2 regions of the Billgrantia hypersalina genome follow, and region 1 is predicted to be linked to the other one. Evidence: predicted binding sites of a transcription regulator. Region 1 holds the regulator's gene; the other holds the start of a gene.
What was found. Region 1 encodes sigma-54, which starts transcription at its own class of promoters, with help from an activator protein. Its sites were predicted from a motif close to TGGCACNNNNNTTGCTNT; they were not measured.

Region 1 (3,181 bases):
CCGGCACTGCCATCTATACCGGTAACGTCGACATTCGCCAGGGCACCATGCGGCTGACCGGCGATCGCGTCGAGATTCATCGCAACGCCGCGGGCGAACTCTCCCGTGCCACGGCGCGTGGGCAGCGCGCCTATATCGAGCAGCAACCCGACCCCGACCAGCCCGTGGTACGCGGCTGGGGAAGAACCATCATCTATCACGTGGCCGAGCGCCGGGTGGAGCTCATCGACCGGGCCGAGCTGCACCAGGGCGGCGACACCTTCGAAGGCGGCTATCTCGAATACTTCCTCGACCGCCGCGTCGTCCAGGCCCGCGCCGAGGGAGAAGGGGTAGAGGGGAACCAGCGTATCCGAATGACGCTGCAGCCGGAGCGCTGAAATGGCGATGAAAACCCTGAAAGCTCATCATCTGGCCAAGAGCTACAAGCGGCGCCGCGTGGTGCACGACATCAGCCTCTCCATCCAGCAGGGCTCGGTGGTGGGTCTGCTTGGCCCCAACGGGGCCGGCAAGACCACCTCGTTCTATATGATCGTGGGCCTGGTCAAGGCGGACGCCGGCGAGGTCTTCATCGACGACCTGGATCTCTCGCGCAGCGCCATGCACGAGCGAGCCCGGGCAGGCATCGGCTACCTGCCCCAGGAGGCATCGATATTTCGCAAGCTGTCGGTAGCCGACAACATCATGGCCATTCTGGAAACACGCAGGGACCTGGATCGCCGAGGCCGGCATGCGAGACTCGAGCAGCTGCTGGAAGACTTCCACGTCACTCACATCCGCGACAACCTGGGCATGAGCTTGTCGGGCGGCGAGAGACGACGGGTCGAGATCGCCAGAGCGTTGGCAACCGAGCCGGCGTTCATCCTGCTCGATGAACCCTTCGCCGGGGTCGATCCGATCTCGGTTGGCGAGATCAAGAGCATCATACGACAGCTCAAGGCTCGCAATATCGGTGTACTGATCACCGACCACAACGTACGCGAGACACTCGACATCTGTGATTCCGCCTATATCGTCGGCGACGGCCAGATCATTGCCGACGGGGACGCCGAGGCCATTCTGGCCAACCGGCGGGTGCGGGAGGTGTACCTGGGTGAAGATTTTCGGCTATAGCCACTTTTTCTCTGAGCAACCTCTTGATCGGCAAGCGCATATACTGTAAAGGCATGAATATTGCCGATGGCATGCTTATTGCAGAGCTTATCCTTGCAAGTCATCGCCCGGCGGTCTAGGGTAGAGCTTCCCCGGCAGATGAGCCCGTTATCCTCATGGCCATGAAAGCATCCTTGCAACTACGGGTCGGCACCCAGCTGACCATGACACCGCAACTGCAGCAGGCTATCGCCCTGCTGCAGCTCTCGACACTCGACCTGCGTCAGGAGATACAGCAGGCGCTCGAGTCCAATCCCATGCTGGAGCTTGACGACGGCTTTGGCGAACAAGCGGTCGGCCAAGCCGAGAGCGACGACTGGGCCAGTGAAATCCCCAGCGAACTGTCTACCGACAGCGACTGGACGGATACCTATCCCGATCATGCCATGAACTCAGGCAGTAGCGGTGAAGGACCGGATTTCGAACGCCAGGCGTCGGGGCAGACACTCGCCGGCCACCTGATCTGGCAATTGGCGATGACCGATCTGAACGAACGCCAGCGCCAGATCGCTGAAAGCCTGATCGATGCGGTCGACGGCACGGGCTATCTGGCCCAACCGCTGGAGGAGATTCGCGACGGGCTGCGCCAGCAGGGGCTCGAAGGGCTGCCGACCCGTGAAGTCGAGCAGATACTACTGCGCCTGCAACAGTTCGAGCCTACCGGCGTCTTCGCTCGCGACCTGCGCGAATGCCTGATGTTGCAGTTGGCCACGCTGCCCGACGATACGCCTCTGCTACCTCAGGCGCGGCGCCTGGTTCGACAATTCCTCGAGGCACTGGCAGCCGATGATCGCCGCCTGCTCAAGCGCCGCCTGGGGCTTGACGACGAGTCACTCGACGATGTCATCGCCCTGGTGCGCTCGCTGGACCCGCGCCCGGGCAGCGCCTATGCCGAGGTCGGCAGCAATTACATCACGCCGGACCTGATCGCCTATCACGATGAGTCGGGCTGGCGTGTGGAGCTCAATGCAGAGGCGCTTCCGCGGCTGCGCATCCAGCCCGACTACGTTGCCCTGGTGCGGCGCGCGGACAAGAGCCAGGACAACCAGTTTCTCAAGGATCACCTGCAGGAGGCACGCTGGCTCATGAAGAGCCTGGCGAGCCGCAACGATACGCTGCTGCGCGTCGGGCGCGAAATCATGGCACGCCAGATCGACTTCCTCGAACAGGGCGAGGAAGCCATGAAACCGCTGGTGCTGGCGGACATCGGCCAGGCGGTCGACATGCACGAGTCGACGATCTCTCGGGTGACGACACAGAAGTTCATCCACACGCCCCGTGGCGTCTTCGAGTTGAAGTACTTCTTTTCCAGCCAGGTCGGCGGCAACGGTGACGGCGATGCTCACTCAAGCACGGCCATCCGCGCCCGAATTCGCAAGCTGATCGCCGACGAACCGCCACGCAAGCCGCTCTCCGACAGCCGCTTGGTGGAACTGCTGGCCGACGATGGCATACAGGTGGCACGCCGGACCGTTGCCAAGTATCGTGAAGCACTGGGAATCCCTTCCTCGAGCGAACGCAAGCGTTTTCGCTGAGCCCAGAGCGAAGCGTTGACGCCGGGCAAGGCCTTCGTTCGGAGGGGTTTGCAGGGAGGCAAAAAGGGTTACAATCGTACTACCACACGAAGGACGAAGGAGCTTGTCATGCAAGTCAACATCACCGGCCATCATGTTGAGCTGACCGATTCGCTGCGTGACTATGTGAGCGAAAAGCTGAACCGCGTCCAGCGACATTACGACAATATCACCAATGTTCAGGTCACCCTCTCCATCGAGAAGGAGCGCCAACAGGCCGCCTGTACGCTGCACGCCGCCGGTGCCGATCTGCACGCCGAAGCTTCCGATCCCGACATGTACGCCGCCATCGATGCGCTGACCGACAAGCTCGACCGCCAATTGGTCAAACACAAGGAAAAGGCCCAGGCCCGCGCCCAGGGCGCCGGCATTCGCTGAGACGCCATGACACTGGAAACCATCCTGCCCCCGGAGCGTGCCCTGTTCGACGTTCCCGGGGGCAGCAAAAAGCGGGTGCT
Region 2 (3,181 bases), on a different contig from region 1:
GCGCGCACGACCGAGGTCAATGGCGACGGCACCCGGGTCACCGGCCTCACCTATGAAGAGCGCGCCAGCGGCGAGATCAAGCGGCTCGAGCTGGAAGGCATCTTCGTCCAGATCGGTCTGGTGCCCAATACCGAATGGCTGACCGACTCGCCAATCGAGCTGTCGGCGCGTGGCGAGATCGTGATCGACGAGCGGGGCATGACCTCCGTGCCCGGCATCTTTGCCGCCGGCGACGTCACCACCGTGCCTTACAAGCAGATCGTCATTGCCATGGGGGAGGGCTCGAAGGCCGCCCTGGGTGCCTTCGACTACCTGATCCGGCACTGAAGCAGCGCGGGTTACACAGCCCCGCCGTTCCTCCTCACGCCCCCGCAGGCCTTGCCTGCGGGGGCGTTTCGTTGCGCAGTCGAGACGTTGCATGCCGGGGGAAGCGAGTGGTGGGCCGCGAAGCGTCGTGCAAGCGCGGCGAGGATGCGCTAATCATAAGCGAGGCCTATCGGGCCTTCTCGAAGACTGACAACGAGGGAACGACATGATCCAACACAACAAATTGGCCTGGCTGGCACCGGCGGCGCTGATGTTCGGCGGCATCGGTCTGGCCCAGGCGACCACGCTGGACGACGTCCGCCAGCAGGATCAGGTGCGCTGCGGCGTGAATGCCGCCCAGCCGGGCTTCTCGGCGCTGGACGATGAGGAAACCTATCGGGGGCTGGATACCGATGTCTGCCGGGCGATCGCCGCCGCGGTGCTGGGCGATGCCGGCAAGGTCCACTTCGTGCCGCTGGATTCGGTGGAGCGTTTCACCGCCCTGCAGTCGGGCGAGGTTGACGTCCTGTCGCGCACCACCACCTGGACGTCGTCCCGCGATACCACCCTGGGGATCAACTTCACCGGCATCAGCTACTACGACGGCCAGGCATTCCTGGTGGCAAGCGACCTTGGCGTGCAGAGCGCCCTGGAACTGGATGGCGCAGCGGTATGCACCCAGTCGGGAACCACCAGCGAACTCAACCTGGCGGACTATTTTCGCGCCAACGGCATGACCTATGAGGCGGTGGTTTTCGATTCGCCCGAGCAGTCCATCAACGGCTTCGAGGCGGGGCGCTGCGACGTGCTCAGCTCCGATGCCTCCCAGCTCTACGCCCAGCGCATGCAGCTGGACGATCCCGAGAGTGCCGAGGTGCTGCCCGAGATCATCTCCAAGGAGCCTCTGGGGCCGGCGGTGCGGCAGGGCGACGACCAATGGTTCAATATCGTCAAGTGGTCGCTGTTCGCTATGCTCAATGCCGAAGAGTATGGCATCACCAGCGAGAACGTCGAGGACATGCTCGAATCGGACAACCCCGACATCGCGCGCCTGCTCGGTCGTGACGGCAACTACGGCGAAGCCATGGGTCTCGAGGCCGACTGGGCCTACCAGATCGTCAAGCAGGTCGGGAACTACGGCGAGGTTTTCGAACGCAATGTCGGTGCGGGTTCGGCGTTCGATATCGAACGCGGTCAGAACGCCCTGTGGACCGAGGGCGGTCTACACTATGCGCCACCGGTGCGCTGAGGCGTGCCGGGTGCACCAGAACGGGGCACTGGCTCAGGGCGGATCGCCTTGCGCGGCAGCGTTGAATAAGTGTTTTGCCTGCGCTATCCCCGTATTGGAATAAACCTTGCTAAGGTGCTGGGCACATGCCCAGGCATGATTCACCAAGACACAACATACGACGAGGGATCTTCCATGCGCGACAACAAGAACAAGTGGCTATTGCTCACTTCCGCAGCGGCTCTGGCTCTGGGCACCACCGCCATGGCTTCGGCCGATACCCTGGACGAGACGCGTGAGCGCGGCGCCGTGCAGTGCGGCGTCAGCGACGGTCTGCCGGGCTTCTCCGCACCGGATGACGAAGGTGAGTGGCAGGGCCTGGACGTCGACGTCTGCCGCGCCGTGGCGGCCGCCGTGTTCGGTGACTCGGAAGCGGTACGCTACGTTTCACTCAACGCCGTGGAGCGCTTCACCGCGCTGCAGTCGGGCGAGGTCGACGTGCTTTCGCGCAACACCACCTGGACCACCACCCGCGACACCACCCTGGGCCTGAACTTCACCGGCGTGACCTTCTACGACGGCATCGGCTTCATGATCAACAAGGAGCTGGGCATCTCCAGCGCCGAGGAACTCGACGGCGCGGCCATCTGCGTGCAGTCCGGTACCACCACCGAGCTCAACGTGGCCGACTACTTCCGCGCCAACGGCATGGAGTTCGACCCCATCGTCTTCGACACTTCCGAGCAGACCGTGGGCGGTTACGAGGCCGGCCGCTGCGACGTGCTGACCTCCGACACCTCGCAGCTGGCGGCACTGCGCATTCAGCTCTCCGACCCGGACCAGTCGATGATCCTGCCCGAGGTCATCTCCAAGGAACCGCTGGGCCCGGTAGTACGCCAGGGTGACGACAAGTGGTTCAACATCGTCAAGTGGTCGCTGTTCGCCATGCTCAACGCCGAAGAGTACGGCATCACCAGCGAGAACGTCGACGAGATGCTCGAGTCGGACAACCCCGACATCGCGCGCCTGCTCGGCCGTGACGGCAACTACGGCGAAGCCATGGGCCTCGAGGCCGACTGGGCTTACAAAATCATCAAGCAGGTGGGCAACTACGGCGAGAGCTACGACCGCAACGTGGGCATGGACTCTCCGCTCGAAATCGAGCGTGGCGTCAACGCGCTGTGGACCGAAGGCGGCATCCAGTACGCTCCGCCGATCCGCTGATCGAACCGCCCGAGACACCGCTTGAGTGCCTCGATCCAACTGTGCCCCGACCCGGACACCCCGGGTCGGGGCTCGACAACTGCTTGACGGATCCAGGCGGAGAGTCCCTTCATGTCCGTTCGACCCAAGGCCCCTTCCGTGGGCCCTAAACCGCCGTTCTGGCGCGACCGCGCCAAGCGCGCGCTGACCTTTCAGATCCTGTTGGTTGCCGCTGTCGCCGTCTTCCTGCTCTACATCGTCGGCAATACCCAGGCCAACCTCGCGGCCCGCGGCATTACCACCGGCTTCGGCTTTCTGACCAATACCTCCGGCTTCGGCATCGTCCAGAGCCTGATCGACTACTCCTCGCAGAGCACCTACGGCCGTACCTTCGTGGTAGGCCTGCTCAATACCCTGCTGGTGTCCGCGCTGGGGATCCTGGCG

Region 2: a site for sigma-54 is predicted at 1,651-1,668, ahead of ACOJCM_RS04375 (amino acid ABC transporter substrate-binding protein). Genes of this name have one in related genera too.

The regions. Positions count from the first base shown of each region.
Region 1 covers NZ_JBMIQI010000018.1:624,169-627,349, forward strand. Annotated here, with positions in the region: gene lptA (lipopolysaccharide transport periplasmic protein LptA) at 1-377, shown strand, start outside; gene lptB (LPS export ABC transporter ATP-binding protein) at 385-1,110, shown strand; gene ACOJCM_RS17445 (RNA polymerase factor sigma-54) at 1,266-2,684, shown strand; gene hpf (ribosome hibernation-promoting factor, HPF/YfiA family) at 2,793-3,101, shown strand; gene ptsN (PTS IIA-like nitrogen regulatory protein PtsN) at 3,108-3,181, shown strand, end outside.
Region 2 covers NZ_JBMIQI010000007.1:64,899-68,079, reverse strand. Annotated here, with positions in the region: gene ahpF (alkyl hydroperoxide reductase subunit F) at 1-327, shown strand, start outside; gene ACOJCM_RS04380 (amino acid ABC transporter substrate-binding protein) at 533-1,555, shown strand; gene ACOJCM_RS04375 (amino acid ABC transporter substrate-binding protein) at 1,730-2,758, shown strand; gene ACOJCM_RS04370 (amino acid ABC transporter permease) at 2,870-3,181, shown strand, end outside.